DNA from 3 places in the Kitasatospora sp. NPDC059722 genome. Region 2 is predicted to be linked to each of the others. Evidence: riboswitches for the same ligand, from Rfam matches in the RefSeq annotation. Region 2 holds a riboswitch; each other region holds the start of a gene.

Region 1 (9,892 bases), on a different contig from region 2:
CACCAGCCAGGCCGGGAACCGCAGCGGCAGGAAGAGCAGCAGCGGGACGAGCGTCGTCACCCGGGAGCGCGGGTGGAAGCGCAGGTAGGCGCCCAGGACGGCGGAGATCGCGCCGGAGGCTCCGATCAGGACGCGGGTGGAGTCCGCCGAGTGCGCCTCGGCGAGGGCGAAGCCGTACGTCGCGAGGCTCCCGGCGGCCAGGTAGAAGAGGAGGAAGCGGGCCCGGCCGACCCGCCGTTCGACGGTGGGGCCGAAGACGTGGAGGAAGAGCAGGTTGCCGGCCAGGTGCAGCCAGCCGGCGTGCAGGAAGAGGCCGGTGAGGACGGAGACGGCCGGGCGCTTGCCCGGCGTGGGAGCGGCCGGGCAGCCGGGGGCCGGGTCCGGGGCCTCGGCGAGCTGTTCGGCCGTCAGCGGGCGCCCGGCCAGCAGTTCGGCGGGGACGGCGCCCCAGCGCTGCTCGTACCGCTGCTCGGCGCAGAGCCGGGCCTGCCCGGTGCCGTAGAGGGGGTTGAGTCCGGCGGCCGGCCCGAACAGGAAGACCAGGGTGTTGAGCGCGATCAGGGCGTAGGTGACCGCCGGGGCGGGCACCGCGGGGCCGCCGTCCCGCGCGTCGGTGTGGCCGGGGGCCGCGAGCGCCATGCGGCCAAGCATCCCTCCGCGGGCCCTCCGTGACACCGCGCTGTACGGCAGGTGGACTAGCCGTCCCGATCGCCCGAACCGGTGGCCGTGATGGTTGCCCCAGGCAATAGGCTTGGGGCGGGCATTCCCGCCTCCCGCCGCCGATGCCGGGGCTCCGGGGGGAGCGCCTAGCCCACCCAGGGACCACCCGAGAGGACCCCCGATGACCGTCCCCGCTCTGACCGCCGAGACGCGTTGGCGCTGCACCCTGTGCGGCAACCTCACCCGCTTCGACGTGACCCGCTCCGCGCGGGTCACCGAGTTCCTGCACTTCGACCTGGCCGGCGAGTCCAAGGTCGAGGAGACCGAAGTCCTGAGCGAGACGGTCGAGACGGTGCGCTGCCGCTGGTGCAACGCGGTGGACCAGGTCGAGCTGGTCGCCCGCCCGGGCGCGGACGACGCGGCGGTCGAGGCCGAGCAGGGTTGATGCCCCGCCGGTGCGGTGGACGGTGCACGGCACGGCCGTCCGCCGCACGGGACAATACAGACAGAACGCACGGAGCGTGACGACAGGGACGGCGGCCGCGGGGCCGCACCCGTTGGACCAGGATCGGAGCCGAGGACGTGGTGGACGCAGCGAGGGAGCCCGCCGGACCGCAGGGGCAGCCCGCTGCGGAGCCGGCTGCCGGGGCGGCGGGGGCCGCCGACGGTGCCGCCGCGTCCGGAACCGCCGCGGACCCGGGAGCAGGCCGTCCCGCCGAGAAGCTCGACCGGCCGCTGCCGGAGGGCGTGCGCCGGCGCGTGGTCGGCCTGGCCGCGGACGCGCTCGGCGGACTGCCGCCCGGCGAGCTGCCGCAGAGCCTGCGTCAGTACGCCAAGTTCACCCCGGCCCGGCGGGCCAAGTACGCGGCCACGGCGATCGCGGCGGCGCTGGAGTCGGAGCCGGCCTTCCGGCTGCGGATAGCGGAGCGGCTGCGGCTGGGCCAGCCGGACCTGGTGAAGGCGCTGGAGTCGGGCAGCGTCCCCGGCGCCGCCGATCCGATGGACGTCGCGGCCGCCGCCTACCTGGTGCGGTCGGCGGGCTGGAGCCGGCTGGTCGCCGAGGCCGGCGAGGAGGCCGAGCGGGCCGGCGCCGAGGGCGCGGCCGCGGAGGCGGCCCGGCTGGTGGAGAAGCTGCAGGCCGAGCTGGCCGAGGTGCGGGCCGGGGCGCGCGCGGACCTGGACCGGCAGCGGGCCGAGTCCGAGGACGTCCGGCGGGAGGCCGACTCGCTGCGCAAGAAGGTGCGTTCGCTGGAGAGCGACACCCGCCGGGCGCAGGCCGAGACCCGTCGGCTGGCCGGTGAGCTGGAGGCGCTGCGCGCGCAGGCGGCGACCGAGCGCAGTGCGGCCGAGAGCGAGGCACGGCGGCTGCGGCACCGCGTCGGCGAGCTGGAGACCGCCGCCGAGCAGGGCCGCCGTTCGGCCCGCGAGGGGCGCAGCGTGGAGGACATGCGGCTGCGGCTGCTGCTGGACACCGTGCTGCAGTCGGCGCAGGGGCTGCAGCGCGAGCTGGCGCTGCCGGTGTCGCAGATCCGCCCGGCGGACCTGGTGGAGGCGGTGGTGCCGGGTTCGGCCTCGCCGCACGACGTGGCCCGGCGCGGGCTCGCGGAGGACGATCCGGCCCTGCTGGACCAGCTGCTGGCGATCCCGCAGGTGCACCTGGTGGTGGACGGCTACAACGTGACGAAGACCGGCTATCCGACGCTGCCGCTGGAGCAGCAGCGGCTGCGGCTGCTGGGCGGGCTGGCGATGCTGGCCCAGCGCACGCAGGCGGAGGTCACGTGCGTGTTCGACGGGCAGGACCTGGACGTGCCGGTGATCATGGCGCCGCCGCGCGGGGTCCGGGTGCGCTTCAGCCGGACCGGCGAGACGGCGGACGAGCTGATCAGACGCCTGGTGCGGGCCGAGCCGCAGGGCCGTCCGGTCGTGGTGGTCTCCGCCGACCGGGAGGTCGCGGAGGGCGTGCGGAAGGCGGGCGCGCGCCCGGTCGCCTCGGTTCTGCTGCTGAACCGGCTGGCGCGGCCCTGATTCCGTGCCGATGGGGATGACGGCCGCTCAGCGTCCGGTTTGCGGTGATGTGCGGATTCGGTGAAGCGGCGTGGGGGCTCGGAGTTCACGCCTTTGGGGGAGTGGCGCAATGCCTGGATGTTCACTAGGGTCTGGCGTCAAACCTATTTTCCGGATTTCTCACCCGAACCGGTGAGTCCATGGAAGAAGGAGCAGGTCCCTTGGCCTCCCACCGCCGTCCCAAGCAGCCGAGCCGCGCGCGGGTCTCCGTGCTCACCGCTGCTGCTGCGACCGCGGTCGCGCTCTCCGCCCAGGTGGCCGCGCACGCCGCGCCGCAGCCGAACAAGACGGACGTCAAGGCGCAGATCGACGAACTGCAGCAGGAGCAGGAGCAGGCCGCCGAGAAGTACAACGGCGCCAAGGAGCGGGCCGACCAGCTGCGCAAGCAGGCCGACCAGCTCCAGGACCAGGTGGCCCGCGGCCAGGAGCAGATGACCCAGCTTCAGACCGGCCTCGCCGGCGTGGCGGGCGAGCAGTACCGCACCGGCGGCATCGACCCGTCCGTCCAGCTGATGCTCTCCTCCGACCCGAACAACTACCTGGCCAAGGCCTCCAGCGTGCAGCAGGCCACCGCCACCGAGACCGACGCGCTCAAGGGCCTGCTGGACCAGCAGCGCCGCCTGGACCAGGAGAAGGCCGAGGCCGCCGCGGTGCTGGCCTCCCTGGACTCCACCACCAAGGACCTGAACCAGTCCAAGGCGGACGTCAACGCCAAGCTCAAGCAGGCCCAGGACCTCCTCAACTCGCTCAGCGCCTCCGAGCGCGCCGCGCTGAAGGCCCAGCAGGCCCAGGACGACCGCGCCTCGCGCGGCACCGACCGGGTCGACCTGAGCAGCCTGCCGCCGGCCAGCGGCTACGCGGCCGTGGCCGTGGCCAAGGCGATGAGCAAGCAGGGCTCGCCGTACGTGTGGGGTGCCGTCGGCTCCAGCACCTTCGACTGCTCGGGCCTGATGCTCTGGTCGTACGGCCAGGCCGGCGTCTCGCTGCCGCGCACCTCGCAGGAGCAGGGCCACTACGGCACCCGGGTGCCCTCGCTGGACCAGGCCCAGCCCGGCGACCTGGTGATCTACGGTCCCGACATGCACCACGTCGCGATGTACATCGGCAACGGCATGGTGGTGCACGCGCCGCACACCGGCGACGTCGTCAAGGTGATGAAGGCCGACGCGATGCCGATCAACACCATCCGCCGGGTCTGACCCGCCGACACGCCGCGGGCCGACGCGACGGCCCTGTGATCCGCGCCACCTCCCGAGCGGGGGTGGCGCGTTCGCTTGAGCGCGTTTCCCTGCGTTTCGCCGCGTTCGCGTGACAAGTGATCAGCCTTGCGTACTGCCGCGATCACCTTCTGTCATCTTCACAAAAGAACTTGGTTATTCTTCCGCCTTTTTTCTGACAAGGATTTGAACCGATCACGGTTCAGTTACTAGGGTCGTGACCCGGACCACCGCACTGTCGATCGCCCAGCCAGGGTGGCGGCGGTGGTTCCCGCCGAGTTCGTGAAGCAGCGGGACGGGTCGAAGCGACCGTCCGACAGGGGAGCCCAGTGACAGGGGGCGCTGTGGAGCGGAGCCGGGGAACCACGTTCCTCCGGGGTGAATCGGCGCCAGGTCGGCCGGTGGAACGGCCGTGAGGCGTCGTAGGGCATGCTTCCGGCCCGAACCCGTCAGCTCACCCGGTAGGCGGACGTAGGAAGAAGGAGTCCGCCTTCGTGGCGTCCCATCGTCGTCCCAAACCCGCCGGTCGTGCCCGAGTTTCCTTCCTGACCGGAGTTGCCGCGGCAGCCGTCGCCCTCTCCGCGCAGTCCGGCGCCCACGCCGACCCCGCGCCGACCAAGGACCAGGTCAAGGAGCAGGTCGACCAGCTCAACGAGCAGGCCGAGGTGGCGACCGAGCAGTACAACGCCGCCCAGTCCAAGCAGCAGGAGCTGCAGAAGCAGGTCAGCGGCCTGCAGGACCAGGTGGCCCGCCAGCAGGAGCAGGTGACCGACCTCCAGGGCGGCCTCGCCCAGATCGCCGGCGAGCAGTACCGCAACGGGGGCATATCCCCGACCGTCCAGCTGATGTTCTCGTCCAAGCCGGACAACTTCCTCAGCCAGGCCGACGCCCTGAACCAGGCCGGCAGCACCCAGAAGGGTCAGCTGAAGGAGCTCCAGGACCAGCAGCGCAAGCTGGACCAGGACCGCACCGAGGCCCAGGGCAAGCTCGCCGAGCTGGACGCGACCACCCAGCAGCTGAAGGCGTCCAAGGAGCAGATCCAGGGGAAGCTGACGGCCGCCCAGAACCTCTTCAACACCCTGTCCGAGCAGGAGCGCCAGGCCATCAAGGCGGCCGAGGACAAGGCCGCCGCCGATGCCAAGGCCAAGGCCGACGCCGCGAAGGCCCAGCAGGCCGCCGCCGACCGCGCCTCCCGCGACAGCAGCCGCACCGACCTCGGCTCGGCCCCGTCGTCCTCGCCGGTCGCCAAGCCGCCGGCGGCGGGCAGCTCGCGCGGTGCCGCCGCGCTGTCCTACGCCGCCACCAAGATCGGCAGCCCGTACGTCTGGGCCGCCACCGGCCCGAACTCCTTCGACTGCTCGGGCCTGATGGTCTGGGCCTTCGACCAGGCCGGCGTCTCGCTGCCGCGCACCTCGCAGGAGCAGGCCGGCGCCGGGACCCGGATCGGCACGGACCTCTCCCAGGCCCAGCCCGGCGACCTGCTGATCTTCTTCAACGACGCCCACCACGTCGGCATCTACGCCGGCAACGGCCAGGTGCTGCACGCGCCCAAGCCGGGTGCGAGCGTCCGCTACGAGGCGGTCACCAACATGCCGCTCTCGTCCATCGTGCGGGTCTGATTCCCCGCTCGGCTTCCCGCAGGCCCGGCCCTCCTCCCCGGAGGTCCGGGCCTGCGGCGTTTCCTTTCCTCGGACTGGTGTCCGATTCAGGGTCAAATATTCGGGTTGGGAGGGGTTTGGACTCGGTTGCCCGGACTCGCTAACGTCTGCCACCGGACTCCCGCTCCAGGACCGCCCGCTTGGGTGCGGCGGCGGGACCGGTCCGCAGGATTGGAGCAGCCGCCGCCATGCCCGTGCACCGCCGTTCCCAACTGCTCGCCCGTGCGCTGGTGCTGACCGCGGCCGCCACCACCGCCCTGGGCGTCACGACGGGCGGCAGCGCCCAGGCCGCCCCCGGCTCCCCGGACGCGCCCAGCCGCAAGGACGTCAAGGCGCAGGTCGAGCAGCTGTACAACGAGGCCGAACAGGCGTCGGAGAAGTACAACGCCGCGCAGGAGGCCCAGCAGCGGCTCCAGGGCGAGACCACCGTCCTCCAGGGCGAGATCGCCGCCGCCCAGGACCAGCTGAACCAGCTGCGCGGCGACCTCGCCACCGTGGCCGGCGCCGAGTACCGCTCCGGCGGCATGGCGCAGACCGTCCAGCTGATGCTCGCCACCGACCCGGAGGGCTACCTCGCCCGCGCCCGGACCCTCGACCAGGCGACCGAGCGGCAGAACGAGACGCTGCACGAGCTGGTGACCCGTCAGCGCGGGCTCGACCAGCGCCGCACCGAGACCGCCGCCAAGCTCGCCGAGCTGGACCAGGCCCGCCGGACGCTCGCCGACAGCAAGCAGGAGATCCAGCAGCGGCTGGCCAAGGCCCAGCGGCTGCTCAACAGCCTGGGCGCCGCCGAGCGCTCCCGGATGGCCGCGCAGGACGCCCAGGAGGCCGAGCAGCGCGCCACCCGCGGCACCGACCGGCTGGACCTCGGCACCACCCCGCCCGCCTCCGAGCGTGGGGCGGCGGCGCTCGCGGCGGCGGTGCGGATGATCGGGTCGCCGTACGTGTACGGGTCCACCGGCCCCCGCGCGTTCGACTGTTCCGGTCTGATGTACTACAGCTGGCGGCAGGCGGGAGTGAGCCTGCCGCGCACCTCGCAGGCCCAGGCCTACGCCGGCCAGCGGGTGAGCCTGTCCGAAGCGCGACCGGGAGACCTGGTGATCTTCTACCGGGACATGCACCACGTCGGCATGTACGCCGGCGGCGGGGTGATCGTGCACGCCCCGTACCCGGGGGCCAGGGTCCGGTACGAGAGCGTCAACGCGATGCCCGTCGCGGGGGTGGTCCGGCTCTGAGCCCGACCCCGTCCGGACCGGACGCGATACGGCCCTGCGTGCTGTCCCGGCGAGGCGCCCTGCTGCTCGCCGCCGGAGGGCTGACCCAGCTGTCGCTGCCGCCCGTCGCCCCCGCGGCGGCCGGCCGGGGGCTCGGCGGGGCGGACGAGCGGACCGAGGTGGCGGCGGTGCTGGACGAACGCGCGCGCGAGCTGTCGGCGACCACCGGACTGCCGCTGACCGCCGGCTACCGCAACCTCGTCGTCTCCCCGGGCACGGGCCCCGGCCGGCTGACCGTCACGGCCGACCTGGACGTCCGGGTCACCGGCTACGACGAGTACCCCGCCGTCTACCCCCGCCGCCTCACGCTGACGCGGGCCGACGGCTGGCGGGTCGAGCGCGAGGACGCCGCGAGCGGGCCGCCGGCGCTCTGGGACTTCGGGACGGGACGGTCCGCGCGCGGCGCGCAGTGCCTGGTGCTCGGCCTCGCCGCCGGACCGGACCCGGCCGGGCCGGTCGCGATCGGCGACCGCGCCGTCCCCGCGGTGAGCGCGGTCTGGGGCACCGGCTGGGCGGGCCGACTGCTGCTGGAACTGCCCGCCACCGAGCCGCAGTTCGCCCGCCTGCTGGAGGCCGACCCGGCCGGCTGGACGGGCATGGCGGCGGTCACCGTGGCCGCCCCCGGCGCGCCCTCGCACACCCCGGCCGACCGGGTGCTGATCAACCCCGAGGCGTTCGGGCGGCTCAGCGACTTCGGCCGCCAGGTGGTCGTCACCCACGAGACCACCCACGTCGCGACCCGGGCCGACACCCGGGCCTGGACGCCGCTGTGGCTCTCCGAGGGCGTCGCCGACTGGACGGCCTACCGCGACTCCGGCCGCACGCCCCGCCAGATCGCCCCCGAGCTGGCCCGGGACGTGGCCGCGGGAAGGGTGCCCACGGCCCTGCCCGCCGACCGCGACTTCGCCGCGGGCACCACCGGCATCGCCCAGGCCTACGAGCAGGCCTGGCTCGCCTGTCGGCTGATCGCCGCCCGCTTCGGCACCGCCCGCCTGGTCGCGTTCTACCGCGCGGTGGGCGCGGCGGACGGCGCGGGGGAGGACCGCGACCAGCGGATGGACCGGCTGTTCCGGGCCGAACTGGGCCTCGGTAAGGACGAGTTCACGCGGCTGTGGGTGGCCGAGGTGGCCGCCCTCAACGCCTAGGACGGGTAGTTAGCGCCCGGCCGGGGTGTTGGGCCGGTCGATCCCGTCGAGCAGGTCCTGCTCGTAGGCGATGCCCGGGCGGACCGGGTAGGAGCCGGCCGGGACGGGCTCCGGCTGCGTCAGCACGACGGTCGGCGGCAGCCGGTCCGTGCCCCGCGTGGAGCGCCAGAGGCGGACGCAGGACAGGACCGTCGCCGCCAGCAGGAGCAGGTTGCGCGCCGACAGGACGGCGATGGCCGCCGGGTCGCTCGCGAGGACCTGGGTGAACATCAGCGGGAATTCGAGCAGCGTGAGCGGCGCCGCGAGCAGGATCAGCAGTGCCACCGGCCGCTGGCTGCTGCCGCGGACCGTCAGGCAGACCGCCGCGACGCCGATCAGCCAGACCAGGTACTGCGGACTGATCACCCGGCTGGTGACGGTGAAGATCAGCAGCGCGGTCAGCGCCGCGTCGTACATCGTGGCCGCGTTGCGGCGCTTGGCGGTGTAGCGCCACAGCAGCAGCCACGCGAAGCCCAGCACGGTGCCGGCCATCATGACCTTGCCGACGACGCCGACCCAGGGCCCGAGCATCTCGGCCGAGCCGTAGTTCATCGTCACCCGGCCGTCCCAGCCGCCCGCGATCCGCGCGTAGTGCAGCGGCAGCGCGCCGAGCGACTCGACCTCGACGCCGCGGTCCTTCTGGAACGCCAGGAAGCCGAAGGCGCCGTTCATCCCGGCGGCCAGCAGGAAGCCCAGCGAGACGGCGGTGGCCGCCGCGAGCGTCCAGGAACGGCCGGTGCGGCGGCCGGAGGGGGTGCCGATCAGGCCGAGCAGCGGCCAGATCTTGACGATCCCGCCGAGGCCCAGCAGCATCCCGCCGACGGCCGGGCGGCGGATCAGCGCCAGCAGGCCGGCCACCGCGCTCGCGGTGACGATGATGTCGAAGCGGTTGTAGATCATCGGGCCGAGCAGCGGCACGGCCACCACCCACAGCCAGGCGCCGGTCAGCGCCCGGCCCCGGCGCAGGCCGGTGCGGACCAGCAGGGCCATCACGAGGGCGTCGGCGACCCCGCAGATCACCCAGAACGAGACCACGTACGACCACGGCAGCAGGCCGGGCAGCAGGATCACCAGGGCGGCGCCGGGCGGGTACTGCCAGGTGACGTCGTCGAACGGGAAGGTGCCGGTCTGCAGGACGCCGTACCAGGCGTGGTAGATCATCCAGACGTCCGCGGTGACGTCGCCGCCCGGCGAGCGCAGCACGCCGGTCACGAACAGCAGCAGCAGCGTCCGGGTGCCCGCCCAGGTGGCGACGAGTGCCGCGAGCGCCCCGAGCGGGCGGCCCGTGCGGGCACGGGAAGTACCGGTCTCGGTGGCCGGGGCCAACTCCACAGCGCTCCCTCGTTCGTCTCGGACGTCCCCACCGGAGGCGTCGCGCGACGGACGCCCGGGCCGCCGTCCTCAGCGGCTCAGGTACTAGGACTGACCCGGGGGTGGAACGGTTGCCGTGCGTGCTTCCGTTCCCGGCGGGTCATGGTGTTGACCTATCGTACGGATCACCCAGCGGTACACCGAGCACCCCCCGACCGAGCGAGCCGTGGCCTGATGCACAGAACCTTGATCGTCACCAACGACTTCCCGCCGCGACCCGGCGGCATCCAGGCCTTCGTGCACAACATGGCCGTCCGTCAGCCCGCCGGGAGCATCGTGGTCTACGCCTCGACCTGGCGCGACGGCACCGAGGTCGCGCGCTTCGACGCCGAGCAGCCGTTCCCGGTGATCCGGGACCGGACGAAGGTGATGGTTCCCACACCGCGGGTCACCCGGCGGGCCGCCGAGATCCTCCGCGCGGAGAAGTGCGACTCGGTCTGGTTCGGCGCCGCCGCGCCGCTCGG
Region 2 (9,892 bases):
CTGGGTCGGCGTGCCGTTCATGATGATCTCGCTGCTCGGCGGCCTGCAGTCCATCCCGGCCGAGCTGTACGAGGCCGCCGAGATGGACGGCGCCACCCCGTGGCAGCGCTTCCGTCACGTCACCCTGCCCGGACTGCGCACCGTCTCCTCGACCGTCGTCCTGCTCGGCGTGATCTGGACCTTCAACCAGTTCGCCGTCATCTTCCTGCTGTTCGGCACCAGCGGCGGCTCCGACGCCCAGCTGCTCGTCACCTGGGCCTACCGCCTCGGCTTCGGCCAGCAGCCCCGGGACTACGCGCAGTCCGCCGCGTACGGCGTGATCCTGCTGTCCATCCTCATCGTCTTCACCGCCTTCTACCGGCGCTGGCTCGCCCGCAACGAGCAGGCCAACGGCTAGCAGGCCGACAGCCAGCAGGCCAACGGCCAGCAGGCCAACGGCCAGCAGGCCAACAGCAACAGGCCAACGGCTGCGGCCCCGGACTCAGTTGACCCACGAAGGCAGGTACCCCCGATGAGCACCACCACCGAAGCCGCCGCGCCGGCCGCGCGCCCCGCACCGGCCGCCCGGCCCGCCAAGGTCCGCCGCCGCGGCGAGAGCAGCCCGCTGGTCACCGCGCTGTCCCACGGCGCCCTGATCCTCGCCAGCCTGATCGCCCTGTTCCCGGTGCTGTGGATCCTCTACATCTCGCTCGGCCCGGACAAGACGGACTACCTCCACCCCGGGAAGATCCTCGGCAAGCTGACCTTGTCGAACTACGACCACGTGCTGTTCGGCACCGACTTCTTCACCTGGTTCGGCAACTCCTTCCTGGTCTCCGGCATCACCACGGTGTTCGGCGTCATGGTCGCCGCCACCACCGGCTACGCCGTCTCCCGGATGAAGTTCCCCGGCCACAAGCCGCTCATGTGGTCGCTGCTGGTCACCCAGATGTTCCCGATCGCGGTGCTGATCGTGCCGATGTACACGATCCTGTCCGAGCTCGGCCTGCTCGACGGCTACACCGGCCTGATCCTGGTCTACTCGACCACCACCGTGCCGTACTGCGCCTGGCTGCTGAAGGGCTACTTCGACACCATCCCGGTGGAGATCGACGAGGCCGGCCGGGTCGACGGCCTCAGCCCGATCGGCACCTTCTGGCGGCTGGTCCTGCCGCTCGCCCGCCCGGGCCTGGCGGTGGCCGCGTTCTACTCCTTCCTGACCGCCTGGGCCGAGGTCGCGTTCGCCTCCACCTTCATGCTCAGCTCCGACAAGTACACGCTGGCCGTCGGCCTGCAGACCTTCGTCAGCGAGCACGACGCCCAGTGGAACTTCATGGCCGCGACCGCGGTGCTGATCGCGATCCCGTCCTCCGTCTTCTTCTACCTGGTGCAGCGACACCTGGTCACCGGCCTGACCGCCGGCGCCTCCAAGTCGTAACGCCGGCACACGCCGGCACACGCCGGCAGTCGCCAGCACTCGCCAGCACCCGTCTCAGCGCTCCTCGCTCCTCTATTCCCCGAGGGATTCCGTCCATGACCCAGAACCTGGCCGACACCTCCCGGCCCGCCGCCGACACCGCTCACGAGGCGGCCGCCCTGGCTCCGGTGACTGGCAGCGCGTCCAGAGGCTGGTGGCGGGACGCGGTCATCTACCAGGTGTACCCGCGCAGCTTCGCCGACTCCAACGGCGACGGCATGGGCGACCTGCCGGGCATCCGCAGCCGCCTGCCCTACCTGCGCGACCTCGGCGTGGACGCCGTCTGGCTCTCGCCGTTCTACGCCTCCCCGCAGGCCGACGCCGGCTACGACGTGGCCGACTACCGCGCGGTGGACCCGATGTTCGGCACCCTGCTGGACGCCGACGCGCTGATCCGCGACGCCCACGACCTGGGCCTGCGGATCATCGTCGACCTCGTCCCCAACCACTCCTCGGACCAGCACGAGTGGTTCCAGCGCGCCCTGCGGGACGGCCCCGCGTCCCCGCTGCGCGAGCGCTACCACTTCCGTCCCGGCAAGGGCGAGACGGGCGAACTGCCGCCCAACGACTGGGAGTCCATCTTCGGCGGCCCGGCCTGGACCCGCACCGAGAACCCCGACGGCACCCCCGGCGACTGGTACCTGCACCTGTTCGCCCCGGAGCAGCCCGACTTCAACTGGGAGAACCCGGCCGTCGCCGACGAGTTCCGCTCGATCCTGCGGTTCTGGCTCGACATGGGCGTGGACGGCTTCCGCATCGACGTCGCCCACGGCCTGGTCAAGGCCCCCGGCCTGCCCGATCTCGGCGGCTCCGACCAGCTCAAGCTGCTCGGCAACGACGTCATGCCGTTCTTCGACCAGGACGGCGTGCACGAGATCTACCGCAGCTGGCGGGGGATCCTCGACGAGTACCCCGGCCAGCGGATCGGCGTCGCCGAGGCCTGGACCCCGACCGTCCAGCGCACCGCCAACTACGTCCGTCCCGACGAGCTCCACCAGGCCTTCAACTTCCAGTACCTGGGCACCGACTGGGACGCCGCCGCGCTGCGCGAGGTGATCGACGTCTCGCTCGACTCGATGCGCCCGGTCGACGCCCCCACCACGTGGGTGCTGTCCAACCACGACGTCACCCGGCACGCGACCCGCTTCGCCAACGAGCCCGGCCTCGGCACCCAGATCCGCACCCCCGGCGACCGCGCGCTTGGCCTGCGCCGGGCCCGCGCCGCCACCCTGCTGATGCTCGCGCTGCCCGGCTCCGCCTACGTCTACCAGGGCGAGGAGCTCGGCCTGCCGGACGTCACCGACCTGCCCGACGAGGTCCGCCAGGACCCGTCCTTCTTCCGCCAGGCCGGACAGGACGGCTACCGCGACGGCTGCCGCGTGCCGATCCCGTGGTCCGGCACCGAGGCGCCGTACGGCTTCGGACCGGTCGCCGGCGGGCCGTCCTGGCTGCCGCAGCCGGCCCAGTGGGCCGAACTCAGCGTCGAGGCGCAGACCGGCGACCCGACCTCCACCCTGGAGCTCTACCGCAGCGCGCTCGCCGTCCGCCGGGCGCAGCCCGACCTGGGCGCGGGCACCGGGGTCGAGTGGCTGGACGCCCCGCAGGGCACGCTCGCCTTCCGCCGCGGCTCCTTCGTCTGCACGGTCAACGCGAGCGGCGAGCCGGTGCGCATACCCGCCCCGGGCACGCTGCTGCTCGCCTCGGCGGAACTGGTCGTGGACGGCGGCGAGACGGTGCTCGCACCGGACAGCACCGGCTGGTGGGCGGTCTGACGTGGTTGCAATAGGCTCTGGGACCGTGACTACGGCGCGACTTTCAGACATCGCGGCGCAGGCGGGGGTCAGCGAAGCCACCGTCTCCCGCGTACTCAACGGCAAGGCGAACGTCTCCGCCGCCACCCGGCAGACCGTGCTGGCGGCCCTCGACGTGCTCGGGTACGAGCGGCCGACCCGCCTGCGCCAGCGCAGCGCCGGGCTGATCGGGCTGATCACGCCGGAGCTCAGCAACCCGATCTTCCCCGCGCTCGCGCAGGTCATCGAGCAGGTGCTCAGCCGGCACGGCTTCACGCCGGTGCTGTGCACCCAGACGCCCGGCGGGTCCACCGAGGACGAACTGGTCGAGATGCTGGTGGACCGGGGGGTGGCGGGCATCGTCTTCGTCTCCGGTCTGCACGCCGACTCCACCGCCGACCACGACCGCTACGCCCGGCTGGCCGGGCGCGGGGTGCCGTTCGTCCTGATCAACGGTTTCAGCGAGCGGATCGACGCGCCGTTCATCTCGCCGGACGACCGGGCCGCCATGTGGATGGCCGTCCAGCACCTCGCCGAGCTGGGGCACGAGCGGATCGGGCTGGCGGTCGGCCAGAGGCGGTACGTGCCGGTGCTGCGCAAGATCGAGGGCTTCACGGCCGCGATGCGCACCGTCCTCGGGCGGACGCAGGAGGAGGCCGAAGAGCTGGTCCACCACACGCTGTTCAGCGTCGAGGGCGGGCACGCGGCGGCGGGCGCGCTGCTGGACAAGGGGTGCACGGCGATCGTGTGCGGCAGCGACATGATGGCGCTCGGGGCGATCCGGGCGGTGCGGCAGCGGGGGCTGTCGGTGCCGCAGGACGTGTCGGTGGTCGGCTTCGACGACTCGCCGCTGATCGCCTTCACCGAGCCGCCGCTGACGACGATCCGCCAGCCGGTCGAGGCGATGGCGACGGCGGCGGTGGACGCGCTGCTGGAGGAGGTGGGCGGGAACGCCGCCCAGCGCGGGGAGTTCATGTTCCAGCCGGAGTTGGTCATGCGCGGCTCCACGGGGGCCTGCGCGCGCTGAGGCCGGTGACGGCCGTGTGAAGGGCCCCGGAGGGCGGTTGCTCTCCGGGGCCCTTCGGCGTGCCGTGCCGGGCTGTGCCGGGCTTGTGCTGTGCTGTGCCGGGCTGTGCTGTGCTGTGCTGGGCTTGTGCTGCGCCGTGCTGGGCTGTGCCGCGAGTGCCGTGCCGGGCCGGGGTCAGCCCTCCTGGACGGTCGGGCGGTCGGCGGTGACGCGGTGGCCGTCGGCGGCGTCGCCGGTGCGGGTCTCGGTGCGGCGACCGCGGGCCAGGTAGTCGCGCAGGATCAGTTCGACGGCGTCCTGGGGACTCTTGGTGCCGGAGAGCATCATCGCGTCGATCGCGAGGTTCGCGTCGAGCGTGACGGTGACCTGGGCCATGGGTGACTCCTCCTCGGGTGCAGAGCAGCAGCATGCCCGCTGGGCCGGGGTTTGACCACGCGAATGCTCCGATGCGCGGAGCCGCGGGTGCGCGCCGGGGGGAGGCGGCACGGACTTCGGAGGCGGGTACGCCGAAGCCCCGGGGAGAGCGACCAGTCTCTCCCCGGGGCGGTGGGCGGGTGACAGATGACAGATAACAGATGATGAAATCTGTTATCTGTCATCTGTTCGCTGTCATCCGCGATCCGTCACCCGTCCCCGGCGGGACGGTTCCGGAAGGATCCTCAGACGCGGCCGGCGAAGTCCGGCGCCCAGTTGGCGATGGTCTGCAGGCGGACGCCCGAGCTCGGGTTGGCGGCCTCGACGTACTGGCCGCCGCCGATGTAGATGGCGACGTGGTAGACGCCGGAGTCCTGGCCGTTGTTGGACCAGAACAGCAGGTCGCCCGGCTGCAGGCTGTCCAGCGAGACGTGGGTGCTCGCGGCGGCCTGGTCGTTGGCGACGCGCGGGATGGAGATGCCCGCGGCGCGCAGCGCGGCCTGGGTCAGACCCGAGCAGTCCCAGCCGCCGTTGCCGGTGCCGCCGTAGACGTACGCCTGGCCGACCTGCGCCTTGGCGAAGCTGACCGCGGCGGCCATCGAGCCGGTGACGGCCGGGGCCGGGGTCTGCGCCTGGGCGGAGGGCTTGGCGGCGGGCTTCGAGGACGGCTTGGCGGCCGGGGTCTGGGCCTCGGCGGCCGGCTGGGCGTTCACGGCGTTCCCGGCGGAGGACTGGCCCGGCTTCTGCGAGCGGTCGAACCAGTTGAAGTCACCGGACTGGCCGGCCGGAGCCTGGGCGGAGTCGCCGAAGGACAGGTGCTGGCCCGGGTAGATGGTGTCCGGACCGTCGGTCAGGGTGCCGCGGTTCAGCTCGTACAGGCGCTGCCAGCCGCCCTTGACGTTGTGCTTGTCGGCGATCGTGGACAGCCAGTCGCCGGCCACGACGGTGTAGTCCGAGGCACCGGCCTGGGTGGTGCCGCCCTGGGTCCAGTCCTGGCGCTTCTGCGCCCAGGTGCCCTTGGCGGAGTCGGCGGCGGCCGGGGCCTGCGCCTGGTCCTGCGCCTGGGCGGAGGGCTTGGCGGCGGGCTTCGGGGCCGGCTTGACGGCCGGGGCGGCCTTCGCGGTGCTCGCGGCGGCGGAGGTGTCGACGGCGGCCGGGGCGCCGCCCGCGGTCAGGCCGGCCTGGACGGAGCACACGGGCCAGGCGCCGGGGCCCTGCGAGGCGAGGACCTTCTCGGCGACGGCGATCTGCTGGTCCTTGGTGGCCTGGTTGGCCTGCGGGGCGTACGAGGTGCCGCCGAAGGCGGCCCAGGTGCTGGAGGTGAACTGCAGGCCGCCGTAGAAGCCGTTGCCGGTGTTGATGCTCCAGTCGCCGCTGCTCTCGCACTGGGCGACCTTGTCCCAGGTGGCGACGGAGGCGGCGGAGGCGGTGCCGGAGGTGAGGCAGGGGATGGTGAGGCCGACGCCGGCGACGCCGAGGGCGGCGATCACGCGGCGGGTGCGGCTGGACAGGCGAGTGCCGTTGGTGGGCAGCATGAAGACGCGGTCCTCTCCCACGCCTGCGAGGTGAGCTGTCGGATTCGGGCCGGAGTTGCCCGGCCGCGCTGTGGCGCGGCTTCACCCCTAGCCCAGGACCGTTCCGTGGATCGGTCCGGGGCGACTTACCTGTGGGTCCCCCGCTCCTGCCGTGGTGCGTTTTCGCGCTTCCAGCGCACCCGACGGCAGGACTCGGCGTTGCGGATGTGCTGGGTCCGTGTGGTCACGAACGGGGAGCACGTTAAGCAGACTTAAGTACGAACTGCAAATACCTGTGATGCGCATCACGGATTATGGAAAGCCACCAAAACTTTCCTTCTCCAAGATCGAAAATGATCGTTTTCTCGCAATAAACCTGCGGATGTGCACAACTGTCAGGCTCTCAGGAATCGCATGACGGGCGGTCACCCGATCGCAAACAATCACAGAACGGACATCTCGCGCATTCGGCTCTTAATTCCCTTACGCCGCAAGCCGAAAGGGCCCGGAGCGCGGTCGCTCCGGGCCCTTCCGTACGCGTTGTCGGCGGTTACTCGCCGGCGGCCTCCCCGGTCGCCCCGGAGGCCGTCCCACCGGCCGCGTGGGCCGCGCGGGAGCCCTCGGAGGCGGCCTCCGCCGCCTCGGCCTCGGCCTGGGCCTGCGCGGCGGCCAGGGCCTCCGCGGACGGCGCCGGCAGCGCGGCCAGGTACAGCGAGGCGATGAGCTGGCCGACCGTCTGGTAGGCGCCGAGCGGCGCGGCGGACGGGCAGCCGGTCTCCTCGGCGGCCGTGGCGAGCAGCTCGGAGTCCGCCTCCGGGCCGATCACCAGCGGGGCCAGCGCGGGGCGCTGCGAGCCGGTCTCCTTGAGGTGCGCGACGGCGGCGGCGACCGAGCCGGGCACGTCGAGCGCGGCGGGGACGACCGGGACGGCCAGGCGGGCGGCCAGCAGCACGCCGGTGATGCCGGCGGCGGCCGCGGCGTCCTCGCCGCCGACGGTGGTCAGCACGACGCCGTCCGCGGCGGTCGCGATGGCGAACAGGCGGGCGCGGTCGGCGCGGGCCAGCCCGGCCTCGGACAGGCGGACGTGGACGGCCTCGGCCAGCAGCGGGTGCGGGCCCAGCACGTCGGTGACGTGCGCGCCGTACTCGGCGGCGAGTGCGTGGAGTTCGGGCAGGAAGTCGTGCGGGCCGGGCACCAGGGGTACCAGGATCGGTGCCGGGACGCCGGCCTCGGCGGCGGCCGCCAGCAGCTCGCCGATGCTGCGCTCGGTGCCGTCCGCGCCCTCGGTGCCGTCGCCGGGGAGGTAGCCCACCGCGGTCTGGACGCCGTTCTGCTCGCTGCGGACGATCGAGAGCAGCTCCTCGACGACCGAGCGGGACTCGGGCCCGGCGGTCGCGGGCACGGCGAGCACCAGGGCCGGGGAGCCGGACGGGATCTCGGGGCGCTCGGGGCGACGGTGGCGCCCCCGCGCACGGGAGCCTGGAGTGCGAACGGGCAGTGGCGCGCCCGGGATGGCTGCGGTGCTCATGGCGGAGATCGTAGGACATCGGCCCGTCAGGGCTGCAGTCGGCTGCCGTGCCGGTTTCGCGCGAGCGTGGTGTGCGCGGCGCGCGGAGCTCCCGCGTGCGCGGGTCGATGAGCGGTCATTAGGTCATATTCCGGACATACCTGGCCCAACCCCCGCGCGTCCGCCGGTATCTCCTGGAGACGTGTCCGGTGGGGCGTCACGTTGCACCTGTGGCGCGTGAGATGTCTCACAGTCGACGGGCGGTCTGACGGAGGGTCACGAGTGCGCGACTCCCGGCTTTCGAAGATCAACATTTAGCGGGGAGCCGCTCACGGCCGGTTATCGGAAGCGGGCCGGTTCGGTCGGCTATGTCCGTTTACGTACCGTCAGGAGAAGGGTCCGTGAAGAGTTCAGGTCGGCCGGTGAAAGGCCTCGTGCACCTGCACCGTCTCGTGCTGATGCACGTGCACAAGGGCTATCATCGCGTCAAGTGAGGCGTTGTGCCGGGCTGGTACGGGGCCGGCCCGTTCGTTCGGCGGGTGCCGGGGGCGCCGCGCTGGACCGCAACTCCGGGGCTCTTCGGGAGACTTCTATGCACGACTCGCACGAATCGCAGGAACTGGGCGGCTCGTACGGTCCCTACAACGGGATGGCCGCCACCGAGCTGGAGGGAGTGGTCTGGCAGAAGAGCCTGCACAGCAACTCCCAGGGCAACTGCGTCGAGTTCGCCGCGCTGCCGGGGGGCGACGTGGCGATGCGCAACTCGCGCTTCCCGGACGGTCCGGCGCTCATCTACACGCGGGCCGAGATCGCCGCGATGCTGTTGGGGGCCAAGGACGGGGAGTTCGACCACCTGTCCGCCTGACCGGACGTCCGTCCGGCCGTTCACCGGGCCGTCCGGCCGCTTCACCGGACGTCCGTCGGTCCGGCCACCGCTCCGCACCAGGAGCCATCGGGGGGCCGTCGTGGGTGCTGACACCACGGCGGCCTTTGTCTTCTCCGCAGGCTCGGCCCCGCGGTCGTCCGCGCGGTTCGTCACGCGCTCGGTCACACGCTCGGTGGTGTGCCTCTTCGCGGGCTTCTCCACCGTCCCGTGCGCTGCTGTCCCGCGTAACGCTGTCCCGTGCGCTGCTGTCCCGCGCACTGGCGGCCCGTCGGCCGTCGGGGGCGCACTGGTCGTCGCGGGTGCGCTGCGGGGGGCCGGTGGGTCTCCGGCGCGAGCCCGGCGAGGGCGAACTACCGCTTCTTCCCGGGGTTTCGGTCCTCCCGGGGTGTCCATCGATCCGGGGACGCGTGCCCGCGCTGCGGGGGTGCGTGCCCGTCCGCCGCTAGGCGGAGCGCCGGTGCCGGCCACCGAGTTCGGGGGTCGCGGCCTGCGCGTCGGCCTCGAACAGCGCCCAGACGACCTTGCCCCCGCCCAGCGGGTGCCAGCCCCAGGAGTGGCTGAACGAGTCCACCAGGTGCAGCCCGCGGCCGGATTCGGCCACGAAGTCCGCCTCCCGGGCGACCGGGCCGGTGCTGCTCGGATCGCTGACCGCGCAGACGATCTGCGGCGCGCGGTGCACGAGGCTTATTCGGATCGGCAGCCTGCCGTCACCACCGTGCTGTGTGGGAAAGTCGTACTCGCCCAGGGCGCCGCCCACCGGGTCGGGCCGTGCGCCGATCGCATGCCGCAGCGCGTTGGTCACGAGTTCCGACGCGACCAGCGCGACGTCGTCGAACAGCTCCATCAGCCCCCAGCGCTGCAGAGCGGTCCGGGCGAAGTCACGTGCGGTTCTGACGGCTTCGAAGCGAGGAGCGAGCGTACAGGTGACCACGTGGGGGTCAACCGCCAAAGCCGTACCGGTGCCCATGAAGAGCTCCTCCCATAAGGGGGCGGACACGGCTGGACCCGCCGGGGTCATGCCGGTCACCTCCGACTCGCTCGGCCGCACGGCCCCCTCCTCGACGAGGCGCGCGCGCACACGAAGGCCCGGTGGCGTGGGGGACGCTGCCGGGCTGGTGCACGGAGTCGCGCGTGGGGTCGACGCGGAGCCCGCGGGATTGCCAGGGATGTGCAGGTGCACGTGCACCATGGTCCTCTGCGCTCACTGCAGATGCAAGAGTCGATTCACGTGCAGTCGCACTATTGGCATATGCAAGCGCCGGATGCACGTGCATCCTGGTGTGTGGAGTGCAGAACTG
Region 3 (9,892 bases), on a different contig from region 2:
CCGCGCGGGCGGACCACGACGGTGGCGAGTTCGGCGGCGGGCTTGAGGGTGTAGGCCTTGCCGGCGTCGCTGGTGAAGTCGATCCGGCCCTCGTAGGCGTCGATCAGGTTGACCTGGCCGCTGACGACGTTCTCCCAGGTCGGGGAGGTCGCGTCCTCGAAGTCGGCGAGCCAGATCCGCGCGCCGGAGTTGAGGGCGTTGATGACCATCTTCCGGTCCGTGGGGCCGGTGATCTCGACGCGGCGGTCCTGGAGGGCGCGCGGCGCCTCGGCGACCTTCCAGTCGCCGGCGCGGACGTCGGCGGTCTCCGGGAGGAAGTCGAGCGTGCCCGCCTGCGCGATCTCGGCGCGCCGGGTCTTCCGCCGGGCGAGGAGTTCCTGCCGGCGGCCCTCGAACGCGCGGTGGAGGCCGACGACGAAGGCGACCGCCTCCGGAGTGAGCACCTCCTCCGCCCGGTGGACGCGCGGACCGGCGACAGTGACGACCGGAGCGGCGGGGGAGACGCCGGGTCCCTGATCTGTGGCCATGAGCAGGACACTCCTAAGACGGTTGAGCCTGGCGAAGGGAGCTCCGGTGGGAGCTTCCTTTGGGGAACTTCCTTGATCCGAACCCACCTGTCGGCGCATTCGATTCTGTAAGGTGGAGACTAGTTTCCGCGATACAGAATTTCAACGGTTTGTTGATGTGATCGCCGGGACTCTACTCCTCCCCGACAGCGAAGGGAACGCCGGTGGTTGCGACCCCCGACACAGCATCGACGACGGGCGCCGACCGCGCGAGCAGCGGCGTGCAGTCCGTCGAACGCGCCTTCCAGCTCCTGGAGGCGCTGGCCGACTCCGGCGGCGTGGCGACGCTCAGCGAGCTCTCCACCACCTCCGGCCTGCCGATGCCGACCATCCACCGCCTGGTACGTACCCTCGTGCAACAGGGTTACGTCCGCCAGGACACCGCCCGCCGCTACACCCTCGGCCCCCGGCTGATCCGGCTCGGCGAGACCGCCGGGCGCCTGCTCGGCAGCTGGGCCCGCCCCTACCTGGCCGAGCTGATGGAGGCCACCGGCGAGACCGCGAACCTCGCGGTCCTGGAGGGCGGCGAAGTGGTCTACGTCGGGCAGGTGCAGTCGCGCCGCTCGATGCGGATGTTCACCGAGGTCGGCCGGCGGGTGCAGCCGCACTGCACCGGCGTCGGCAAGGCGCTGCTCGCCCAGCTCCCCGAGGAGGAGGCGCGCGCCATACTCGGCCCCAACACGCTGCCCGCGCACACCGAGTACACCGTCACCGACCCGCAGGAGCTGCTGCACCAGCTCGCCGAGGCGCGCGAGCGCGGGTACGTCGTCGACGACCAGGAGCAGGAGATCGGGGTGCGCTGCATCGCGCTCGCCGTCCCGGGCGCGCCGACGCCGACGGCGCTGTCGGTCTCCGGCCCCGAGGCCCGCATCCGGGCGCTGGAGCAGCAGGACGGCGCGGCCTCGCTCGTCCCGGTGATGCACAAGATCGCGGCCCGGCTCGGGCAGGTCCTCGCACCCTGATGGGTGGTCAGTTGAGGTGTCATGCGCAGGAAGTCGGACTGGTCGACTTCCTGCGCACGCGTTCCTCCGTTCGAGCGGACGGAGGGCGGGGCGCGGCGACGGCCGCCCGCCGCTCGGCCACCCTGGTGCGGACGCGGCCCGCGACAGCGCAGGCGGCCGGAGCACGAGGGCATGGTGAACGGCGATGGAGCGCAGGCGCAAGAGGCTTCGCGGCAGGACGGGGAACGCGACACGGAGCGGGACGTGGCTGACGGTGGCCGTGGCGGCAGGCTGTGCGGTGGCGACGCTGACCGCCGTCCCGTCGTGGGCCGGGCAGCGGCCCGACCCCCGTCCGGCAGTGCAGCTCGCGCCGGAGAGCCGGGCCGCGGCGCTGTCCGACTCCGACCTGGAGGTCGTCCGGCTCGACCCCAGCCCCGCGCCGCCCGGCGGCACCACGACCGTGCACGCCTTCGTCGCCAACCTCGGCCCGGACACCACCGCCTCGCCCTTCACCGTGATCGTCACCCTGCCGGAGGAGGTGACGGCCGTGGGCCCGTACTTCCCCGAGAACTGCGAGGCGTTCCTGGGCCGCGAGGTGCGCTGCACCTTCGGCCCCGGCCTGCCCGAGGGACGCAGCGCGACCGCGCTCGTCACGGTGCGGATCTCCCCCATGGCGCATACGGGCCTGCTGACCGGCGGGAAGGTCACGGTGATCAGCCCGGACGACCGGCACCCGCGCAACAACCGGCAGCCGTTCGACATCAGGGTCGTCGAGACGGCTGCCGGTTGAGGTCCGCTACGGCCGGTGACGGCTACCGGTACACGCGGACGTAGTCGGCGGCGAAGGTGATCGGGGCGGTCCCCTGCGGCGCGGGGTGGTACTGCCCCGCGCACACCGACAGGTTGAGGATCAGGTACGCCGAGAAGTTCGCGCCGACGCCCTTGCCGTCCGAGAACACCTTCACGCCGTTGACGTACCAGTCCACCGAGGTGGCGCCGTAGTACGTGCCGATGGTCACCCACTGGTCCTTCGCGACGGCGCTCGCGTTGGTGTAGTAGTCGAAGTTGCCCGGGTTGACGTGGTTGGTCAGCTCCAGGAGGTTCGGGTTGTCGGGGTGGTACTCGAAGGAGTCGACCTCCCCGTTGCCGTTCTTCCAGGTCCACAGGGCCGGCCAGGCGCCGGAGCCGGCCGGCAGCTTGACCCGGGTCTCGGCGTAGTCGCCGGTCTTGACCTGGAAGCCCTCGCTGGAGCCCTCGGTGGTGAGGAAGCCGGTGTTCCAGGACTGCTTGCCGTTCTCCAGCGTGTTGCTGCCGGGGGTGGCGGTGAAGGTGGCGACGCCGTTGGCCACGCTGACGTTGTTCGGGTCCAGCCAGTCGAGCTTGTTGTCGTCCGGGTTGTGGTTGCCGTACTTGTACGCGGTGCTCTTGTCGCCGACCCAGCGCTGGCCCCAGTTGATCGGGCCGTTGAACTCGTCGGACCAGGTCAGCGACTTGCCGGCGATCGGGGAGGACGGCGCCGGGGTACTCGGGGTGGCGGTGGCGCTCGGGGTCTGGGTGGGCGTCTGGGTGGGTGCCTGGGTGGGCGTGGGGGTGGGGGTGGGCGTGGCCGACGGGGTGGCCGACGGGGTGGTGGTCGGGGCTGGGGTGCTGGAGACGACGAGCTGCTGCGACGGCAGGTTGTGCCAGGCGCCGCCGAAGTCCTGCCAGAACCCGAACTGGGTGTAGGTGCCGGCCGGCAGGGCGCGCGCGCCACTGGTGAAGGTGTAGCTCCACGGGCAGATCGGCACATTGCTGGCGTTGCCGGGGAAGTCGAGGTTGTTGCCGGCCGCGTCGCGCACGCCGACACCGACGGTCTTGGCGGTGAAGCAGGACGAGGAGTGGACGGTGAGGGTCGCGGTGGCGGCCCGGCCGGCGACCATCGTGGCCGGGGCGAGCCGGTCCTGGGTGACGGTCGGACCGGTGGCGGCCTGGGCGCCGGGCGCGGACTGGAGGCCGAACAGGCCGGCGCCGGTGATGGCGAGCGCGCCGGTGGCGGCGAGGGCGGCGGTGCGGCCGCGGTGGGACGGGCGGGCGTGGCGGGGCGCGGGGCGCCGGGCAGGCTTGTGCATGGGGTGTCCTCTGCGACGCCTGCGAGGTGAGCTGTCGGGTTCGGACTGAGAGGTCGCCCGGCCGCCGGTGGGAACGGCTTCACCCCAAGCCGCGGCCGGCACGCGCGAGGGCGTGCCGGGTCGTGGCGCTGACCTTGGTTCCCCCGCTCCCGTCCGCTGTGGTGCTCGGTTGCCCGCCGTCGGGTGGACGGGACTCGGCGTCCCGGCGGCGGGGTCCGCGAGGGCGGACGCCGTTGCAGGCTAGGCAGTCGGTCCGTGAACGGACAACTCGTCTCGGCCGGTTGTCGCGCAGCTCACAGTCGTGTCGATCAACTACGGTGCGCAGTGGATCAGTTGGCCGGTGTCCCGGCGGGCCGTCGATGATCGGGCGGGCCGGGCGCCGATCCGGACCCCGGCGTCCGGCGCCCCGGCGGGTTCGAGGCGGTCGCGCCCGCCGAGCAGCCGGGCGCCGCCGACCGTCGCGGTGCCGGTGTCGGTGTCGGTGTCACCCGATGGTGGGCGGTGCCCTGGCGGGCCCTGCGTGGTGACGGTGACGGGGGTGCGTCTTCACTGGCAGTGGCGTGCGAGCTCGCCCGATCGGATAAATTGGAGGTCCGACATCCACCGTCGTGCACAAGAGCACCGCGCCCCCTCCCGCAGAGACGAGGAACCGCCGCACCATGACCGCGCCCCTGCCCGCCTTCGCCGGCCGCACCTACCTCTTCCGGGCCGACAACGGCGCGGCCTTCCGCAACGCCTACTCGGCCGACGGCAAGCGGCTGCGCTGGGAGGGCCTCGGCGAGTCGGCGGGCCAGTGGGAGGACGTGGCGCTCCACGTCGCCGAGGTCGCGCCCGAGGTGTACTTCGTCAGCTGGACGGAGCAGAGCGGCATCACCGTCAGCCACGTGATGGACCTGGTCCGGCTGACGGTGCGCGCGTTCTGGACCTTCGAGGGCGAGGGCGGCCGGGTCGGCGAGCTCCACACGGGGACGCTGGAGCGGGTGGCCTGAGGCCGGCCGGTCCGCGAGGCCGGCGACCGTCGGGCTGCGGGAACCGGCCGGCTGCAGCGAGTCGGACCACGGGGACCATCCGGCTGCGGGAACCGGCTGTCAGCCTACGAAGGCCGGCTTCAGGCTGCGGGGGCCGGCTGATTCGGCTGGTTCGGGACCTTGAGGTGCTCGGACAGCCACTCCAGCGAGGACGGCAGCAGCTTGCTCCACGTCTCGAAGTTGTGGCCGCCGGTCTCCAGCATGCTGTACGAGACCTTCATCGGGCCGGGGCTCTGCACCGCGTCGATGAACGCCTCGGTGTCGTGCTTGTAGTCGCCGTCACCCTGCTTCGTGCCCGCCAGCAGAACGGCCGCCTTGGGCTGCGGCAGGTTCTTGAGCCTCCACATCAGGTCGGCCTCGTCCCGGCGCTGCCGGCTGCCGCCGAAGAGGTCGCCGGTGGTCGGGTCCTCGGCGGCACGGTAGTAGCCGGAGAGGGAGACGGCGGTCGGGAAGACCTCCGGGTGGCGCATGGCGAGCTTGACCGCGCAGTAGCCGCCGGTGGAGTTGCCCATGAAGGCCCACGCCTGCGGGTCGGCGGAGACCCGGAAGCTCGCCTGGATCGCCGAGGGGACGTCCTTGGTGAAGTACGTGTCGGACTGCGCGCCACCGGGGATGTCCTCGCACTCGGTGTCCTGCGGGAGGGCGGGCGAGGGACGCATGAGGACCATGACGGTCGGCTGCATCTTCCCCTCCTGGAGCAGCTTGAGCGCCGCGCCCGGGTAGTTGAACCGAGTGATCAGGTTCTCGGCCTGCCCGGGGAAACCGGTGCTGACGATCACGGCCGGGAACTGGCGCTGCGCGTACTCGGGCTGGAAGTACTGCGGCGGCAGGTAGACGTAGCCCTCCGTGGACAGCCGGGTGAGCTTGCCGTCGATCCGGACCTTGCGGATCTCGCCGGACTTGGCGGGCTCGCGGCCCATCGCGCCGCCGCCCTGGACGGAGGCGTGGCCGATCGTCTCCACGAGCAGGCGGCCGGAGGCGTCCGCCTTGTTGTGGATCACCACCGGGCCGTTGTCACCGCCGGTGCCGAGCAGGTCGTCCCAGCTGCTGTAGAAGGAGAAGTAGTTGTTGGCGACGAGGCCGAGCGCGGCGAGCACGGTGAACTGGGTGGCGAGCAGCGTGCCGATCCGGCCGAGCACCGCCTGCCAGGTCTTCCTCGCGAGTCTGGGCCACAGCCAGACCGTGGCGGCCATCATCACGACGGCGATCAATACGGTCAGCGCCAACACCTTGTGGCTCGTCAGACCCATGTCCTACTTGCTCCCACGCCTCGAACTCACACCCCCGCCGCTAGGACATCCGGGGCACCTCCCCGGTTCCCCGTCGGGACGCGATCTTCCACCCTAGCGGGCCGGGGTTCCGGGTGACGGATGACAACTTTCAGATAACAGAGTTTGAAATCTGTCATCTGAAAGCTGTCATCTCGCCGAGCCGAACCTGATAGAACGTCAGGTGATCGGGGATCCCTGGAGGTGGCGCGGTGGGCGGCTGGAACGAGGAGATCCGGGCTCGGGTTCGCGAGCCGCGGATCTGGTACGTGGCGACCACGGACGCCGAGGGCGCCCCGCACGTCACCCCGATGTGGGTGGACCTGGAGGGCGACCTCGTCCTGTTCAACACGGCCATCGGCCGCACGAAGGAGCGGAACCTGCGCCGCGACCCGCGCGTCTGCCTCTCCAACGCCGACCTGGCCGATCCGTACGACCGGGTCCAGCTCCACGGCCGCGCCGTCGGGTTCGTGACCGGCGAGCGCGCCGACCGCCGGATGGACGATCTCGCCCGCAAGTACCTCGGCGCGGAGCGCTACGAGTGGCGCATCCCCGGCGAGCGGCGCGTCACCGTCCTCATCCAGCCCACCCGCATCCGCCGCGTCGTCGGCGTCGAACCCCTGCCGGCCGCGGCCTTCGAGGACCACTGACGCACAGCCTGCTCACGGCACCCGGCTCCACAGTCGCAGCCCCCCGGTGAGTTCGCGCATGCAGCGGGCGCCAAGCTCCTGAGGTGAACCCGGGCCCGTCGCGGGGGCGTCGGAGAGGGCCCACTCCTCCAGGGCGACCCGGATCGCGGCGGTCGCCGCAGCGGCGGCCAGGCGGATCTCCAGCGCGTCCGCGCCCTCCGGGCAGCGGTCGGCCAGGACGCCGCGCAGCCGCTCCTCGGAGTCGGCGTGCACGCGCTGCCAGGTGCTCGCGAGACGGGGGTCGCGCAGCAGGCTGCGGGTCCAGTGCATGGCCTCGGCGGCAGGCTCGTCGGCCGGGGTCAGCGAGGCGACCGCCGAGCGCTCCAGCGCCTCGCGCACCGGGAGGTCGGCGGAGCTTTCCGCGAACAGTTCCACCCAGCGCCGCCCGCCGGCCGCGAGCAGTGGGGCGACGGCGTCCTCCTTGACCGAGAAGTACCGGTAGAAGGTGCGCAGCGAGATGCCCGCAGCGTTGGCGATCTCCTCGGCGGTGGTCGCCTCGGCGCCCCGTTCGGCGAAGAGCGCGGCGGCGGTGCGGGCGATGTCCAGCCGGGTGGCTTCGCGGCGGCGCTGGGTCAGGGAAGGGCGTCCGGTCACGGGCTCAGCGTACGCGTCCCGTGCCAGGGAGGCAGCTCACGCCGTGGCGGCATGTCGAGACTTATTGGCACGTTATGCCACTTGGGCGTACCGTGCCTCTAGAGGTCGAGAGACCACGGGAACGAACGGAGAACCACCATGGAGCGCTTCAGCGGACGGAACGTCCTGATCACCGGCGGCGGCTCGGGCATCGGCCAGGCCACCGTGCACCGGATCCTCGCCGAGGGCGGCAAGGTCGTCGCGGTCGACGTCAGCGCGGACGGCCTGCGGAGCACCGCGGACCGCGCGACCGCCGACGGCACCGCCGGCCGGCTCACCACCGCGGTGCTGGACATCTCGGACGAAGGCGCCGTCGTGGCGGGCGTCGCGGAGGCAGTCGCGTACCTCGGCGGGCTCGACGTCCTGGTCAACGCGGCCGGGATCCTGCGCTCCTCGCACACCCACGAGACCAGCCTGGAGTTCTGGAACAAACTCCTCGCGGTCAACCTGACCGGCACCTTCCTGATGACCCGCGAGGCGCTTCCGGCGCTGCTCGCGAGCGGCGGCGGTGTGGTGGTCAACTTCAGTTCCACGTCGGCGAGTTTCGCCCACCCGTACATGGCCGCCTACGCCGCGACCAAGGGCGGCATCCAGTCCTTCACGCACGCCATCGCGTCGGAGTACTCGAAGCAGGGGCTGCGCGCGGTGTGCGTGGCGCCGGGCAGCATCGACAGCGGCATGACCAACAACCCGGGCCTGCCGGCCGACGCCGACTTCAGCCTGTTCACCAAGCTCGCCCCCGCCATCGGCCAGGGTTTCGCGGGGCCGGAGACCGTGGCGGGCGTCATCGCGATGCTGGCGTCGGACGACGGCGCGTTCGTCACGGGCACCGAGATCCGCATCGACGGCGGCACCCACATGTGAGCCGGCGGGCCGGAGTGCGGGAGTGCGGGAGTGACGGCCGGCGGATGACAGATAACAGCTGACAGATAACAGATTTCGAAATCTGTTATCTGTCAGCTGTTCGTCGGTTTCAGGTTGTCCTGGTGCGTTCAGGCCGCCCTGGTGCGTTCGGGTCGTCCTGATGCATTCAGGTCGTCCTGGCGTGGGCGCGGCGGCCTCGCTGCGCGGTGCCGTGACGGGCGTCGCGGCGGGCGGCGAGCGCGTTGCCGACCGCCAGGATCGCCGCCCCGACCACGACGAACGCCGCCGCCACCAGGGCGCACGCGCCGGCCACCCGCCGGTACCCGCCATGCACGCCGGGGTCGAGGAACGGGTACGGATACCAGTCGACGGCCCAGCCCCGGAGCAGTGTGTAACCCAGGTAGAGCAGCGGGAAGCCCAGCCACCACAACCCTGCCCTCGGGCGCAGGCGGCGCGCCGGCGGGTCGATCAGCCAGTCGGCGAGCACGGCGAGCGGCATGACGCGGTGGAGCACGTCGTTGACCCACGGGATCGTCAGCTGGTCCGGGTACTTGGCGAGGACCGTGCCGTACACCAGTCCGGTGATCACCAGGTAGAGCACGACCGCCCCGCGCACCGGGTCGGGCACGGGGCGGCGGCCGGTCAGGCCCGCCAGTCCACCGAGCGCCAGGACGACGACCGCGACCGCGTTGCTGAGGATGGTGAAGTAACCGAAGTAGTTCACCACCCCGGTGGAACCGGTCGCCGCGTGATAGCCGGAGAAACCGAGGGCGACGGCCGCGAGCACGGCGACGGCGAGCCGGGCGGGAGCGAGCCAGGAGTGCATCGTCGATCCGCCTCTCTGGAGGTGGCGTGGTCCGTCGGGGTACTCGGATTGAAACCCGGGTGGGCGGAGTCGGCCACAGGAGAGATGGCAGGAGAGCCGGCCTCGGAGCCGGTCGGAAGGACAACAGGAAGGACGGCAGGAAGGACGGCAGGACGGAAGGGGGCACCGGCCTCAGGGGGTGCGCCAGTCGGTGGCGAAGGCGGCCGCCGGGTTGGCCGTGAGGAGCAGTTCGGGCAGCTCGGGGCCGAACGTGCGGCCGAGGCGCGGTGCGAGATCGGTGAGCAGCCGGCTGGGGCCGCCGGCCCGGCGGGCGGTGCGGGTGGTCGTGTCGGCGCCGAGGAGCAGCCTGTCGGCGTGGCCGGCGTCGACGAGGCCCGCGATGAGGTCGAAGGCCTGGTGGTCCTCCGGGTGGCCGGCCCGCGAGGGGCTGTCCAGGGCCAAGTAGACGCCCTCGTCGGCGAGTTCGCGGTGCAGCCGGACGTCGGGCAGGCGGGTGAGGTGCCCGAGGACGATCCGGTCGACCGGGACCCGGTGGCGGTCGTGGAGCCAGAGCAGCACGAAGTACGGGTCGCCGCCGGGCTCGAGGTGGACGGCGATCGGGGCGCCGGTGGCGTGATGGGCCTCGGCGGCGGCCGCCATGACCAGACGGGTGTGCGTGCTGCTGGGGCCCACGTCGCACGCGACCTTGATCAGCCCGGCTCGGACGCCCTCGGGAGCGCCCGGGAGCCCGGTGGTCAGCTCGGTGACGAAGCGTTCGGCGAGTCCGTCGTACCGGGCGGAGAGACCGCCGGCGTCCTCGCCGTAGTGGACCGCCTGGTGCATTCCGGTGGCGGCGACGACGTGGACGCCGGTCGTGCGCGAGAGGCGGGCGAGCGCGTCGGCACCGCGTCCCATCCCGTGCGGGGTCCACTGGACGAAGGTCCGGCCGCCGCCGGCGGCGAAGGAGCGCAGGACCTCCTCCGCGGCGGC

Evidence for each region. Region 2 has a riboswitch for cyclic di-AMP ahead of ACFV4F_RS16240 (transglycosylase family protein). Riboswitches for the same ligand answer to the same signal wherever they lie in the genome.
Region 1: another riboswitch for cyclic di-AMP. It lies ahead of ACFV4F_RS15880 (NlpC/P60 family protein); the one in region 2 lies ahead of ACFV4F_RS16240 (transglycosylase family protein).
Region 3: another riboswitch for cyclic di-AMP. It lies ahead of ACFV4F_RS00380 (hypothetical protein); the one in region 2 lies ahead of ACFV4F_RS16240 (transglycosylase family protein).

What each region holds. Positions count from the first base shown of each region.
Region 1 covers NZ_JBHWGD010000020.1:57,496-67,387, reverse strand. The annotation lists gene ACFV4F_RS15900 (rhomboid family intramembrane serine protease) at 1-639, opposite strand, end outside; gene ACFV4F_RS15895 (hypothetical protein) at 842-1,105, shown strand; gene ACFV4F_RS15890 (NYN domain-containing protein) at 1,246-2,685, shown strand; gene ACFV4F_RS15885 (NlpC/P60 family protein) at 2,886-3,923, shown strand; cyclic di-AMP (ydaO/yuaA leader) riboswitch at 4,272-4,425, shown strand; gene ACFV4F_RS15880 (NlpC/P60 family protein) at 4,436-5,560, shown strand; gene ACFV4F_RS15875 (NlpC/P60 family protein) at 5,788-6,834, shown strand; gene ACFV4F_RS15870 (hypothetical protein) at 6,873-8,018, shown strand; gene ACFV4F_RS15865 (glycosyltransferase 87 family protein) at 8,028-9,389, opposite strand; gene ACFV4F_RS15860 (glycosyltransferase family 4 protein) at 9,603-9,892, shown strand, end outside.
Region 2 covers NZ_JBHWGD010000021.1:13,275-23,166, reverse strand. The annotation lists gene ACFV4F_RS16265 (sugar ABC transporter permease) at 1-397, shown strand, start outside; gene ACFV4F_RS16260 (sugar ABC transporter permease) at 512-1,417, shown strand; gene ACFV4F_RS16255 (glycoside hydrolase family 13 protein) at 1,513-3,228, shown strand; gene ACFV4F_RS16250 (LacI family DNA-binding transcriptional regulator) at 3,254-4,273, shown strand; gene ACFV4F_RS16245 (hypothetical protein) at 4,448-4,648, opposite strand; gene ACFV4F_RS16240 (transglycosylase family protein) at 4,933-6,243, opposite strand; cyclic di-AMP (ydaO/yuaA leader) riboswitch at 6,230-6,389, opposite strand; gene ACFV4F_RS16235 (hypothetical protein) at 6,752-7,729, opposite strand; gene ACFV4F_RS16230 (DUF397 domain-containing protein) at 8,301-8,573, shown strand; gene ACFV4F_RS16225 (ATP-binding protein) at 9,037-9,561, opposite strand.
Region 3 covers NZ_JBHWGD010000001.1:86,696-96,587, forward strand. The annotation lists gene aceB (malate synthase A) at 1-527, opposite strand, end outside; gene ACFV4F_RS00370 (IclR family transcriptional regulator) at 731-1,528, shown strand; gene ACFV4F_RS00375 (hypothetical protein) at 1,806-2,297, shown strand; gene ACFV4F_RS00380 (hypothetical protein) at 2,320-3,615, opposite strand; cyclic di-AMP (ydaO/yuaA leader) riboswitch at 3,617-3,789, opposite strand; gene ACFV4F_RS00385 (MoaF N-terminal domain-containing protein) at 4,275-4,604, shown strand; gene ACFV4F_RS00390 (alpha/beta hydrolase) at 4,724-5,893, opposite strand; gene ACFV4F_RS00395 (TIGR03618 family F420-dependent PPOX class oxidoreductase) at 6,124-6,561, shown strand; gene ACFV4F_RS00400 (TetR family transcriptional regulator) at 6,574-7,194, opposite strand; gene ACFV4F_RS00405 (SDR family NAD(P)-dependent oxidoreductase) at 7,333-8,097, shown strand; gene ACFV4F_RS00410 (Pr6Pr family membrane protein) at 8,264-8,923, opposite strand; gene ACFV4F_RS00415 (phosphotriesterase) at 9,095-9,892, opposite strand, start outside.